3 regions of the Micromonospora sp. B006 genome follow, and region 1 is predicted to be linked to each of the others. Evidence: riboswitches for the same ligand, from Rfam matches in the RefSeq annotation. Region 1 holds a riboswitch; each other region holds the start of a gene.

Region 1 (4,275 bases):
AAGTCGTCGAACTCCTCGTCGCCGGGCCGTTCGTCCAGGCCGAGGTCGCGATGCATCTGTGCGGACTGCATCAGCGTCCAGATCTGCTGGCGGACCGCGGGCAGCTTCGCCGGGTCCATCGCGGCGATGTTGGCGTGCTCGTCGAGCAGTTGCTCCAGCTTGGCGATGTCGCCGTAGCTTTCGGCGCGTGCCATCGGCGGCACCAGGTGGTCGACGATGGTGGCGTGCGCGCGGCGCTTGGCTTGGGCACCCTCGCCAGGATCGTTGACCAGGAACGGATAGATCAACGGCATGCTGCCGATCGCCGCGTCCGTGGCGCAGGCGGCTGAGAGCGCGGCGTTCTTCCCCGGCAGCCACTCCATCGAGCCGTGTTTGCCGAGGTGCACCACCGCGTCGGCGCCGAAGCCGTGTTCGAGCCAGCGGTACGCGGCCAGGTAGTGGTGCGACGGAGGCATGGCCGGGTCGTGGTAGATCGCGACCGGGTTCTCGCCGAAGCCACGCGGGGGCTGGATGAGGATGACGACGTTACCGGCGCGCAGTGTGGCCAGCACGATGTCGCCGTCGTCGTCGACGAAAAGCGAGCCGGGAGCCTCGCCCCAGGTCTCGGCCATGGCGTCGCGTAGCGCGGCGGGCAATCCGGCAGTCCAGCGCCGGTAGTCGTCCCGGCTGATACGCACGTGCGACTCGCTGAGCTGAGCCTGCGTGAGCCACTCCTCGTCCTGCCCACCGGCGGCGATCAAAGCGTGGATGAGCGCGTTGCCGGCCGTCGTGTCGGCATCCTCTCCCTCGACCGGGAACAGCGGGTCGAGCCCGGGAATTGCGCCGGGTGCGCCGAGGTCGTAGCCGGCATCTCGCATCGCGCGCAGCAATCGGATCGCCGACACGGGCGTATCGAGGCCGACGGCGTTGCCGATGCGGCTGTGCTTGGTCGGGTAGGCCGACAGGACGAGGGCCACCTTGCGCTCGGCGGGCGGGACGTACCGCAGTCGGGCGTGGTTGACGGCGACGCCCGCGACGCGGGTGCATCGCTCAGGGTCGGTCACGTAGCGGGGCAGGCCGTCGACGTCGACCTCCTTGAATGAGAACGGGACTGTGATCAGGCGACCGTCGAACTCGGGGATGGCGATCTGGGTCGCGGAGTCGAGCGGGGTGACGCCTTCGTCGGACGCCTCCCACTCGGCTCTGCTGGACGTGAGCGCCAGAGCCTGCAGCACGGGGATGTCGAGGGCGCGCAGCCGTTCGACGTCCCAGGACTCGTCGTCGCCGCCGGCGCTCGCGGCGGCGGGCCGGGCGCCGCCGGCGGCCAGGACCGTGACGACGATCGCATCCAGGGTGGCGAGTTCGGCGTACAACTCCTCGGGCGCCGCCCGCAGTGACGAGACGTAGATCGGTACGCCGGTGGCCACGCCGGTGGTGTCGATGGCATCGGCGAGTTCGTGGGCGAACGCGTTGTTGCCGCTCACCTCGTGGGCCCGGTAGTACAGGACTCCGACGCGGGGCCGGGCGTCCGGGGCCGGCTGCCGGCTGACTCCCCACTCGGGCAGCACCGCCGGCGGTTCGAAGCCTTCGCCGGTCAGCAGCACGGTGTCGGACAGGAAGGCGTGCAGTTGGCGCAGGTTCTCCGCGCCGCCCTCGGCGAGGTAGCGGTGTGCCTCGGCGCAGACACCGATCGGGACGGTCGACAGCCCCATCAACGCGGCGTTCGGCGTCCGTTCCCCACCGAGCACGACCAGGGGACGGCCGGTGCCGCGGATCAGCGCGGCGAGGTCGCGTACGTCCTCGGGCGAGCCGAGCACCCGCAGAATGACCAGGTCGGCCTCGCTGGTCAGGGTGTCGCGGCGCTCGCCGGTGAGCCGGGCAGGGTTGGCCCAGGACCAGTCCGCGTTGCTGGCCCGCGCCGAGAGCAGGTCGGTGTCCGAGGTGGACAGCAGGGCGATGCGTGTCATGTTTCTCCTTCGGTGACACGGGAGCCGAGGCGCAGGTCGCCGACCGGACGGCCGGCGCGTAGGTGCTCGCCGACGAGGCGTGCCGCGTCGCCGGGTCGCACCGGCCCGTACCAGGTGCCGGCGGGGTGCACGACGGCGACTGGTCCGTGGTTGCACGGGAACAGGCAGCCGGTCTGGGCCATGAGGACGTCGGCGTCGGTGAGCTGCTGCTCGACGAACGCGCCCACGATCGCGCGATAGGTCTCGTCCGCGCCGCGGGCACTGCAGCGCGGGCCGCGGCACAGCAGTAGATGATGGCGGTACGGCGGCGTGGTCTCCCAGGCCGGTGAGGTGAGTGGCGCCTCGTGCCCGGTGATCGCACGCTCGCCGAACCGGATGACCGGCGGGTCGATCTGCTGACGGTGCCAGTGGCCGGCCACGCGTCCCACCCACGAACGGGCGAAAGTCAGGTCGTCGGTGCTCACCGGTTCCAGGCGAACCTCCCGAACGCCCTCGGCGTGCAGCAGGTCGAGCACATGGGTCAGCGTGGGCTCGCCGGCTTGCAGGAAGGCCAGTCGGGCGCCGGCTGCCTCGGCCTGCCCGCGTAGCACCGGCGACGCGGCGTCCGTCAGTGCGGTCGCGACGTGAACGAGGACGCTCACGGGGTCAGGAGCCGGTGATCCGGTGCGATCGGGACACGGGGTCTTCTTTCGTCCGGGGCCTGTGCGCGAGGCCTGGATGGGCACGTGTCGCAGACGGATCTGCGGCCAGCAGGTCTTCGGACTCGGGATCAACCGGACGGGGCGCCTTCCCAGACCGTGGGTCCAGTGGCGTCGTGCCCCGCCCGTCACCCTCACCGCTGCGCGTCAGTCCCGGATTCGCACCGGGTTCCCTGGCTCATGGCTGAGTTTGACTGGCATCACGACGGTAGCACCGACAGTACGCGCCCGGGGCCGCGCCGAGGTCCTGCAGAACATGCGAGTGCGGTTCGTGCAGGGCGTCGCTGGCGAAGCTCCGAACGAGGACGCGCTGCGCATCGGGCAGGCCCTCACCCCGCCGGCCCAGGTCATCCTGAGCACCGACACCGTCGGCGTGCCCGGGGTGGCTCCGGCGGAGCAATTCGACGACGCGGTCCAGGCGCTGGTCGCCAGCGTGCACGGCGAGTTCAAACCTTGGGAGCCGAGCGCCTCCGACGCTGCGGCGGTCGTGCGGGCGCTGCCCCGCGCGGTCTACGACGGTGACCTCGACGAGAACGTAGCCCGGATCGCGACCGGCTACCTTCCGGTCAAGGACTTGCCGACCGTGTTCGGCAAGACAGTGCCGGCGACGGCCCTCTGGCGGGCCGTCTACCTGGCCGCGTACTTGTGTGCGCCGGTCGAGTTCGCCGCTATCAAGCGGCACCTGCGTGATCAGCTCGGTGTCTCCCGGATCGAGAACCGGACCTACGTCGGCCACCTGATGACGCTGATCGACCTACCGTGGCGGCAGGCCAAGCAGGACACCCGACGTCAGGCGCTGCGAGCCTGGCAGAACGGTGGTCCGATCCCGCACGAGATCCTCGGTGTCGACTGGGACCCTGTGCCGGTCTCCGACTTCACCGCCCTGGTGCCCAAGGCCCTGGCCGGTGACGTGAACGCCCGGTACACACTGCAGGTGGCAGGCGGTATCGCGCTGGTCGCCGACAAGCTGCTGCTCTCGAACACCGGTAGCGCCGCCGACCGCGAGCAGGTGCCGTTCCGCTCTGACGTCAACGACGTCGTGGCCGGCCTCGGCACCAGCGCGGACGGGTTGTGGCTGCTCGCGCGGGCCGCGAACGCGTTCCGGGCTGACCGTCGGGCGATCAACTCGTACACGTCCCAGGAGCTGCAACGGACCTCGCCCGCGGCGGGCAGCTACGTGGTGCCTCGGCCACGCCCGGACGATCCCTCGAAGCTGTTGCACGACAACGCCGGCCAGCCCGATCCGCTCGTGCCGTACTGGGTCGTGCACTACTCGGACCCGGCACGCACCGCGCAGGAAAAGGCTAAGAAGGCCGCCGCCCCCAAGCCGGCCCCGACCACCGAGTCCGGTGCCGCGAAGGTCGTCCGGCTGCGGGCCGCCGTCCAGTCCCAGCTCAACGCGGCGCTGGCGGACCTGAAAACCCTGATCACCCTCGGCAGTGCCGATCTATCGCTGGAGCCGGTTCTGGGCGACCAAGCGACCTGGAAGAGCCTTGTCGACACCAACAGCGAGATCAACGGCGCGCTTTACTCGGCCCGTCCGCCCGCACCGTCGGTGGTCGTGACCGTCCCGGACGAGGAGGACGACGAGGACGAGGACGAGTTCGCGTGAGGCTAAATCCGGATCACTC
Region 2 (4,275 bases), 330 kb from region 1:
GGCTGTGGCCAGCGCGAAGATCCTGCGTCGCATCATGCCCCCGTGTATCGACACACATCACTTCATGCAGCCTCGGCGCTCGGGGCACGGTGTGTCAAGGGCTGAACCGGGTCCGGGCCGGGCGGAACGGCGCGGCGTTCCGCCCGGCCCGCGGCTCAGCGTCCGCGCAGCTCGGCCGCGGCGGCGACCAGGTGCTGGAGGGACGCCTCGACCTCGGGATAGCCGCGCGTCTTGAGGCCGCAGTCGGGGTTCACCCACAGCCGCTCGGCCGGCACCGCGGCCACGGCCCGGCGCAGCGCGCCGACGACCTCGTCGTGGGACGGCACCCGGGGTGAGTGGATGTCCCAGACGCCGGGCCCCACACCCCGGCGGTATCCGATGGCGGCGAGGTCGTCGAGGACCTCCATCCGGGAGCGGGATGCCTCGATGCTTGTGACGTCGGCGTCGAGGGCTTCGATGGCCGTGATCACCTCCCCGAACTCCGAGTAGCACAGGTGGGTGTGGATCTGGGTGTCGTCGGCGACTCCGCAGGTGGCCAGGCGGAACGCCCCGACTGCCCAGTCCAGGTACGCCCTCTGGTCCGCCCCGCGCAGTGGCAGCGTCTCACGCAGCGCCGGCTCGTCGACCTGGATGACCCGGATACCGGCTGCCTCGAGATCGCGGCACTCGTCGCGCAGGGCGAGCGCGACCTGGTCCGCGGTGTCTGCCAGTGGCTGGTCGCTGCGGACGAACGACCAGGCCAGGATCGTGACCGGGCCGGTGAGCATGCCCTTGACCGGCCGGTCGGTCAGCGACTGCGCGTAGGTGGACCAGTTGACGGTCATCGGCGCCCTGCGTGCCACGTCGCCGTAGATGATGGGCGGACGCACGCATCGGGAGCCGTAGGACTGAACCCAGCCGTGTTCGGTGGCGGCGAAACCGTCCAGCTGCTCGCCGAAGTACTGGACCATGTCGTTTCGTTCCGGCTCGCCGTGCACGAGCACGTCCAGGCCCAGCCGCTCCTGGAGCCGGACGACGTGCTCGACCTCGGCGCGCATGCGCCGGGTGTAGGCGGTGTCGTCGATGCGGCCGGCCCGATGCTCGGCACGCGCGCGGCGCAGCTCGTCGGTCTGCGGGAACGATCCGATGGTCGTGGTCGGCAGGGGCGGCAGGTTCAGCCGGGCCTGCTGTGCCGCCGCTCGCTCCGGGTACGCGCCGCGCTGCCGATCCGTGGCACGCAACGCGGTGAGCCGGCCGCGCACGGTGTCGTCGCGCCATGCGGCCGGGGTGGGCGGCAGCGGCTCGGGCAGGGACGTGGTGCCGTTGCGCAGCGCGCGGCCGAGCCGGACGACCTCATCGACCTTCTGCCGAGCAAAGGCGAGCCGCTGACGCAGCGCCGGGTCGAGAGCGGTCTCGGCGGACAGGTCCACCGGCACGTGCAGCAGCGAGCACGAGGTGGACACGGCGACGTGGTCGGCGAGGGCGGTGACAGCGGCACCAGCCGCCACGGCGGCGCGCAGGTCGGTACGCCAGACGTTGCGGCCGTCGACGAGGCCGGCCACGATCGTCCTGCCACGCAGCGGTCCCGCACCGGCCAGCCGCCGCAGGTTGCCGGGCCCGGCCACCAGATCCACACCGACCGCTTCGACCGGCGTGTCGAGCAGGGCGGGCAGCGCGTCACCGAGCTCGCCGAAATAGGTGGCGACGAAGATCGCCGGCCGCTGTTCCACCGCGCCGAGCCGGGTGTACGCCTCCCGCAGCGCGTCGATCTCGGCGGTGCTCCGGTCGGCGACGTAGGCGGGTTCGTCCAGTTGCACCCATCGCACGCCCGCCGCCGCGAAGGATCGCAGGATGTCGGCGTACACGTCGACCAGGTCGGTCAACCGGTCGAACGGTTCGCCGCGCGCCCCGGTGGGCTTGGCCAGCAGCAGGAATGTGGCCGGGCCGACCAGCACCGGCCGACTGTCGATTCCCAGCTCGCGGGCCTCGCGGTACTCGCGCAGCGCCTTGTCGGGATTCGCCGCGAAGGCGGTGTCGGAGCCGATCTCGGGAACCAGATAGTGGTAGTTGGTGTCGAACCACTTCGTCAGTTCGAGCGCCGGCTCGGCATCGACGCCCCGGGCCATGGCGAAGTAGGTGTCGAGATCGCCGAGGCCGAGACGGGCGAACCGGTGCGGGACCGCGCCGACGGCGACGGCCGTGTCCAGCACGTGGTCGTAGTAGGAGAACGTGTTGGACGGGATCGCGTCCAGACGCGCGTCGCGCAGCGTCCGCCAGACCTCCGCCCGTAGCGCGGCAGAGGTCGCCGCCAACTCCTCGGCGTCGATCCGGCTCGCCCAGTAGGCCTCGACGGCCTTCTTGAGTTGCCGGTTGCCCCCGATACGCGGATAGCCCAGCACCGTGCTCTGACCGAATGCGGTACTCATGGAGATCCCTTCCCTCGAAGCACACGAGGCCGATCGGGGCAGGGAGGGAAGGGGTACGGGCGGCGTACCGGCTTCCGCACCGGCCGTCCCGAGCGACCGTCGGCGGCGCACACCGGACGGTGTGCGCGGTGCGGGCAGGTCTTCGGACTCGCGGGCGCGACCGGTCCATCCGGTCACCTACTGGCCGTCGCTTCCCAGACCTCACGGTCCAGTGCTTCGATGACAGCTGTCGTTCCCACTCACCGCTGCGGGGCAGTCCCGGACTCACACCGGGTTCCCTCTTACGACGCCACACCCTTCACGGGCACGGCGAACCAGCACCGTTGTCCATCGTATGGGGCGGTGAGCCGGCGTGGTCGGCGCGTCCGTCCTGCGGGACGGCGAGCCGTCGCGGGGCCCAAGCCCCATCGCGGAGGCCGGTGTCCGTTGGGAGAACAGCCTCCGCCGGCTCGCCCGGCGCCTGACCCGTCGTCCGTCGGCCTGCCGGTGGCGGGAGCGACTCGCGGTCGGCCCCCGCCCCCCGTCGCAGGGCCGGTCAGCCCTTGCGCCACTTCTGGTTGGCCGCGCCCGTGCAGTCCCAGAGCTGGAGCCTCGCGCCGTCGTTGCCGTTCCGGTCCTTGATGTCGACGCACTTGTTGGCCTGAAGGTTGACCAGGTCTCCGGCCGCGTTCAGGGTGAACTGCTGAGCGCCGGTGCCATTGCAGGTGTAGAGCTGCACCACCGCCCCGTTGGCGGTGGACCCGGCGTCGATGTCCATGCACTTGTCGTTCTGGCTCTTCAGCGCCGTGCCGCTGAACGTCCACTTCTGCGCGTTGGTGTTGTTGCAGTTCCACATCTGCAGCGGCACGCGGTCGACGAAGTTGGAGCTCGGCACGTCGATGCACTTGTTGTTCCAGTTGCTGACCACGGGCACCCCGGTGGTCGGGTTGCCGCCCCCACCGCCGGTGAACGGGCTGAGGATCAGTCCGGCCGAACGGGGGTCGCCGTCGTGCACCAGTGACTCGAATCCGCCGACGTCGTCGAAGGCGAACGCATACGCCCGGCCGTCGGTCATGTTGGCGTGGATCAGGCGGGCGTACTGGTTGGTGGGGTTGCTGCGGTAGAAGTCGGCGGCGTTCGTGCTGGGCTGGGTGTCGATGGTGCCGAGCGTGCCTCGGTTGAGGGCGGCGCAGAGCGTGCGCGAGATCGGGCCGACCACTTGGTCGTTCGGCGCGGGCAGGTCGCCGTCGCAGCCCCAGACGCTGGCCGAGGAGGGCCGGTTGAAGGAGGCGACCACCTGGCCGCTGCCGTTGGTGAAGGTCATGGTGTTGCCCGAGGTGCGGCCGTAGTACCGGATGGCCGGCTGGTCGGCGAAGGGCGCCACGGTCAAGGTCTTCGTGGTGTACGCGTTCCACGCGGAGGCGATGTACGAGTCCAGGTAGGTGGTGCTCAGCAGGCCGGCCCCGGCTGCCTTCCCCGGAGCCAGGACGCGCAGCACGGTCCCGTCGGAGCGGGTGTGGACGGTGTTGGCCCAGCCCGGCTGCGCCCGGATGCCGTCGATGACCGCGTTGCGTCCGTTGGCCACCACGTCGCCGGTGCGCTTGGTGACGCCGTTGACGCCGGTCACGGTGACCGCGTGCGGGATCGCGAACATGTCGACCTGGGAGCTGTTGAGCCACAGCCCGGAGTCGTTGTAGGTGAACTCGCTCCAGTCGAAGAGGATGTCGCGGTTCGCGTCACCGGCGGCCCAGGGCGCGGGCTGCACCAGCCCGTCGGGGGTGAGGAGGAACTTCAGCTTCTGCCCGAGGGCGAAGTAGGCCCGACCGGAGAAGCCCCGGGGGAACTGGATCGTGGTGCTGCCACCGTTGCCGGGGCCCGGTATGGAGACGTC
Region 3 (4,275 bases), 670 kb from region 1:
TTCCGGTGGCCCACGTCGGCAGCGCTGTCGAGCCGTTCCACGGCGCGCGCCAGTCGGGTGTCACCACCGAGCCGCAGGCACACGCCGCGTTCGTCGCGTTCACGCTGCGCCCGGGCACCGACCGGGCCGCGCTCGGGCGGATGCTGCGGCTGCTCTCCGACGACGCCGCCCGGCTCACCCAGGGCCGCCCGGCGCTCGCCGACACCGAACCGGAACTGGGCCTGCTCCCGGCCCGGCTGACGGTCACGTTCGGCTTCGGTCCCGGGCTCTACACCGCCGCCGGGCTCGACGACCGGCGGCCCGCGTCGGTGGCCGACCTGCCGGCGTTCCGCATCGACCGGTTGCAGCCGCGCTGGTCCGGCGGGGACCTGCTGCTGCAGATCTGCGCCGACGACCCGCTCACCGTCGCCCACGCCCAGCGGGTCCTGACCAAGGACAGCCGCCCGTTCGTCACCGTCCGCTGGGTGCAGCAGGGCTTCCGCCGGGCCGCCGGCGCCGAACCGGGGCGCACCCAGCGCAACCTGTTCGGCCAGCTCGACGGCACCGCCAACCCGAAGCCCGGCGCACCGGCCGACACCGCCGTCTGGGTGAGCGACGGACCGGACTGGCTGCGCGACTCCACCACCCTGGTGGTACGCCGGATCAGCATGAACCTGGAGACCTGGGACCTGCTGGGCCGCGCCGACCGGGAACTCGCGGTGGGCCGGCGCCTCGACACCGGCGCGCCTCTCACCGGCCAGGCGGAGCACGACGAGCCGGACTTCGCCGCGCTCGGGCCGGACGGGCTCACCGTGATCCCCGACTTCTCGCACCTGACCCGGGCGCGCGTGACCGACGACCGGCAGAAGATCCTGCGCCGGCCCTACAACTACGACGGCGCGCCGACCGCCGAGGGACACGCGGACAGCGGGCTCGTCTTCGCCGCGTACCAGGCCGACATCGCCCGTCAGTTCCTGCCCATCCAGCGGCGGCTGGCCGAACAGGACCTGCTCAACGAGTGGACCACCCCGATCGGCTCCGCCGTGTTCGCCGTACCGCCCGGCTGCCCCGAGGGCGGCTGGATCGGCCAGCAGCTGCTCGGCTGACCACGACGCTGACCACGACCAGGAAGGCGCGCCATGCGTACCCGTACCGTCCCCGCACTCCTCGCCGCGCTGTTCACCGCGGCGCTGCTGCTGGTCCCGGCCACGCCCGCCGCGGCGCACAACTCGCTGCAGGAGGCCACACCGGCGCGCGACGCCCGGCTCACCACCGCGCCCACGCAGGTGACGCTGCGGTTCATGCAACGGCTCAACCCGGCCTTCACCACCATCACGCTGCGCGACGCCGCCGAACGTCCGGTGCCCGCCAGCGCGCCCGCCGTGAACGGCGCGACGGGCACGGTGACGATCGAGGAGCCGCTCGGCAACGGCACCTACACGGTCGCCTACCGGGTGGTCTCCCGCGACGGCCACCCGGTCCAGGGCTCGTACCGCTTCACTGTCGCCGACCCGGCCGCTCCGCCGGCGGCCGTCCCGTCACCGACCGCCGACGCTTCGGCGGGCGCTTCAGCTTCGGCACCGGCGGACGCTTCGGCAGGTGCGGACGCCTCTCCGGCGAGCGCTGACGCCTCGGCGAGCGCCGACGACGGCGGTCTGCCGGTGGGACTCCTGGTCGGCGGAGCGGTCGCCGCGGTGGCAGCAGCCGCCGTGGTCGCACTGTTGCTGCGCCGTCGCCGCCCGTCCTGACGCCTCACCCGCCGACGCGGGCTGACCCGTCACCCGCTTACGCGCGTCCGCCCGGAGATCTTGGTACGAAACGGCCCCCATAGGGGCGCATTCCTTCCAAGATCTCGGGCTTCCTGACAGGCGAGAGAGCCGTCCCGCTATGCGGACTGCGCCTGCGGGCCGGCCACGGGTGCGCCGGTGTGGGACGGGCGGGGGCACGGCGGGGCACGGCGGGGCACGGCGGGGCAGGGCGGGGCAGGGCGGAACGCGGGTCCCGGCGAGGGCGGGTCGGGGCTGGGTTAGGCTGCCGGCAGCGCTGGTTCACCCGGTCGGCGACGGCCGCCTGTCGTAAGAGGGAACCCGGTGGAAGTCCGGGACTGCCCCGCAGCGGTGAGTGGGAACGACCGCCGTCAACAGCACTGGGCCACCGGCCTGGGAAGCGACGGTCAGTAGGCGACCTCGTGTCAGGCCCGCGAGTCCGAAGACCTGCCCGCGTCGCGCGTACCACCGGTGCGCGCTGCCGTCGACCTCGCGGGTGGGTCGGGCGGGTGACACGCCGGGCGCGAGCCGTCGGCGTGCCTCGACGTGCACACCCCGTCCGGTCGGCGGTCCGCTTCTGCGTAGGACGGAACCGCACGATGACCGATGCCATCACCCTCACCGGCCGACCACCGTCGGCCTCGCACCTGACCCTGTCGCAGATCATGGACCAGCACCACACCAACCTCATGGGTACGGTGCACGGCGGCCGGATCCTCAACCTGATCGACTCGGTCGCCGGGGTGGTCGCCGCCCGCCACTCCGACGGACCGGCCGTCACCGCCGCGATCGACGAGACGGCCTTCCTGCGCGCGGTACGCGTCGGCGACGTGGTCCACGTGGACGCCCGGATCACCTGGGCCGGCCGCAGCTCGATGGAGGTGGCCGTAAAGGTCAGCGCGGACCGCTGGGACCGGGCGGTGCCACCGGTGGACGTGGCGACAGCGCACCTGGTGATGGTGGCGGTCGACGACGAGGGCCAGCCCCGGCCGGTGCCGCCGCTGCTGCCCGGCACCGACGGCGACCGGCGGCGCTACCGGGAGGCACAGATCCGGCGCGAACACCGGCTGGCGCTGCGCCGGGCGCTGCTCGACGGCGTCGAGGAGGGCTGAGGCGTGCTCGGACTGTCGGCGGCCACGCTCGCGGGTTACCTGGCCGCGATCGTGGTGCTCATGCTCACCCCCGGGCCGGACATGATGTTCGTGCTCGCCAACGCCACCCGGTACGGCGCGCGGGCCGGGGCGGTGGCGGCGCTCGGGGTCGCCGCCGGGGAGGCGGTGCACGTCGCCGCCGTGGTGGCCGGGCTCGCTACGGTGATCGCCGCGTCCCCGGTGCTGTTCACCGCGATCCGGTGGGCCGGGGCGGCGTACCTGATCGTGCTCGGGGTGCGGGCGCTGCGCGGCACGGGCCGTACCGGTCCGGCGGCCGGTGGGCCGGACGGCGGCGCCGGGCGGGCGTTCCGGCGCGGACTGCTCACGAACCTGCTCAACCCGAAGATGATCCTGTTCAGCGTGGCGTTCCTGCCGCAGTTCGTCCGGCCCGACGCGGGCCCGGTGGCGGCACAACTGATGCTGCTCGGCGCGCTGTTCGTCGCGGTACAGCTCACCGTGGACCTGGCTCTCGGCCTGGGCGCGGGGCGCTTCGCCCGCCGCTGGGGCGACAGCCGCTGGTCGCGGCGGGTCGACCGGCTCTGCGCTGTCGCCTTCGTCGCGCTCGGCGTCCGGCTGGCCGCCGGCTGAGACGCGCCGGTGGCGGAGCGCGGCGGGACGGGTCAGGCCGCTTGATCGACTTCAGCACGCCGGGGTGGCGGCATCAGGAGGGCTCCGACCCCGCCACCTCGGCGAGCTGGTGAGGATCATGCTCCGCCGGCGCCCGGGGCGGGGCGGCCGGCCGCTCGCGGTCCAGGTGCAGACGCAGCAGCACCCAGCCCAGCGACACGCCGCCGATGAACAGGTACGCGGGCTGCGTGCCGAACGTGTCCCAGCAGGTGTGCAGCGTGACAGCGGCGGCAAAGGTGAGCAGGAACGCCGCCAGTCTCCGGCCGCCGGGCGCGGCGGCGAACGTGAACAACGCGGCGGCGGTCAGCCCGGTCCAGGCCAGGTGCGCGGCGGGCGCGGTGAGACCGCGTACCAGCAGCGTCCGCTCGACCGCGCCGAGGCTGCCCTGCGACCCGACGAACGTGGCGAACGCGTACCCCATCGTCTCCAGCGCGGCGAACCCGGCGCCGGAGGCCACCCCGATCACCAGGCCCTGCGCCGGTGACCGGTGCCGCCGCCAGAGCAGCAGGATGCCGGCCGGCACGATCAGCTTCGCGGCCTCCTCGGCCAGGCCGACGAACGCCATCGGCAGGACTCCGAGCCGGTGCAGCGTGCCGTACTCCAGCCAGCCGGCGGCGACGACGCCGATCACTCCACCGAGGAACGCGGCGACGCCGACGACCGGGCCCGGCACCCGGCGGTGGCCGGGCCGCCCCTGGGTGAAGGCCAGGAACGTGGCCGGGGCGACTGACGCGCCGAGCACGATGAGCGTC

Evidence for each region. Region 1 has a riboswitch for cobalamin ahead of MicB006_RS15640 (ferredoxin). Riboswitches for the same ligand answer to the same signal wherever they lie in the genome.
Region 2: another riboswitch for cobalamin. It lies ahead of metE (5-methyltetrahydropteroyltriglutamate--homocysteine S-methyltransferase); the one in region 1 lies ahead of MicB006_RS15640 (ferredoxin).
Region 3: another riboswitch for cobalamin. It lies ahead of MicB006_RS13540 (acyl-CoA thioesterase); the one in region 1 lies ahead of MicB006_RS15640 (ferredoxin).

Annotation. Positions count from the first base shown of each region.
Region 1 covers NZ_CP030865.1:3,508,253-3,512,527, forward strand. Annotated here, with positions in the region: gene cobN (cobaltochelatase subunit CobN) at 1-1,946, opposite strand, end outside; gene MicB006_RS15640 (ferredoxin) at 1,943-2,587, opposite strand; cobalamin riboswitch at 2,677-2,858, opposite strand; gene MicB006_RS31650 (hypothetical protein) at 2,901-4,256, shown strand.
Region 2 covers NZ_CP030865.1:3,181,944-3,186,218, forward strand. Annotated here, with positions in the region: gene MicB006_RS14945 (Ig-like domain-containing protein) at 1-36, opposite strand, end outside; gene metE (5-methyltetrahydropteroyltriglutamate--homocysteine S-methyltransferase) at 156-2,405, opposite strand; cobalamin riboswitch at 2,521-2,739, opposite strand; gene MicB006_RS14955 (beta-1,3-glucanase family protein) at 2,941-4,275, opposite strand, start outside.
Region 3 covers NZ_CP030865.1:2,837,787-2,842,061, forward strand. Annotated here, with positions in the region: gene MicB006_RS13530 (Dyp-type peroxidase) at 1-1,085, shown strand, start outside; gene MicB006_RS13535 (copper resistance CopC family protein) at 1,119-1,727, shown strand; cobalamin riboswitch at 2,020-2,215, shown strand; gene MicB006_RS13540 (acyl-CoA thioesterase) at 2,345-2,857, shown strand; gene MicB006_RS13545 (LysE family translocator) at 2,861-3,484, shown strand; gene MicB006_RS13550 (PrsW family glutamic-type intramembrane protease) at 3,558-4,275, opposite strand, start outside.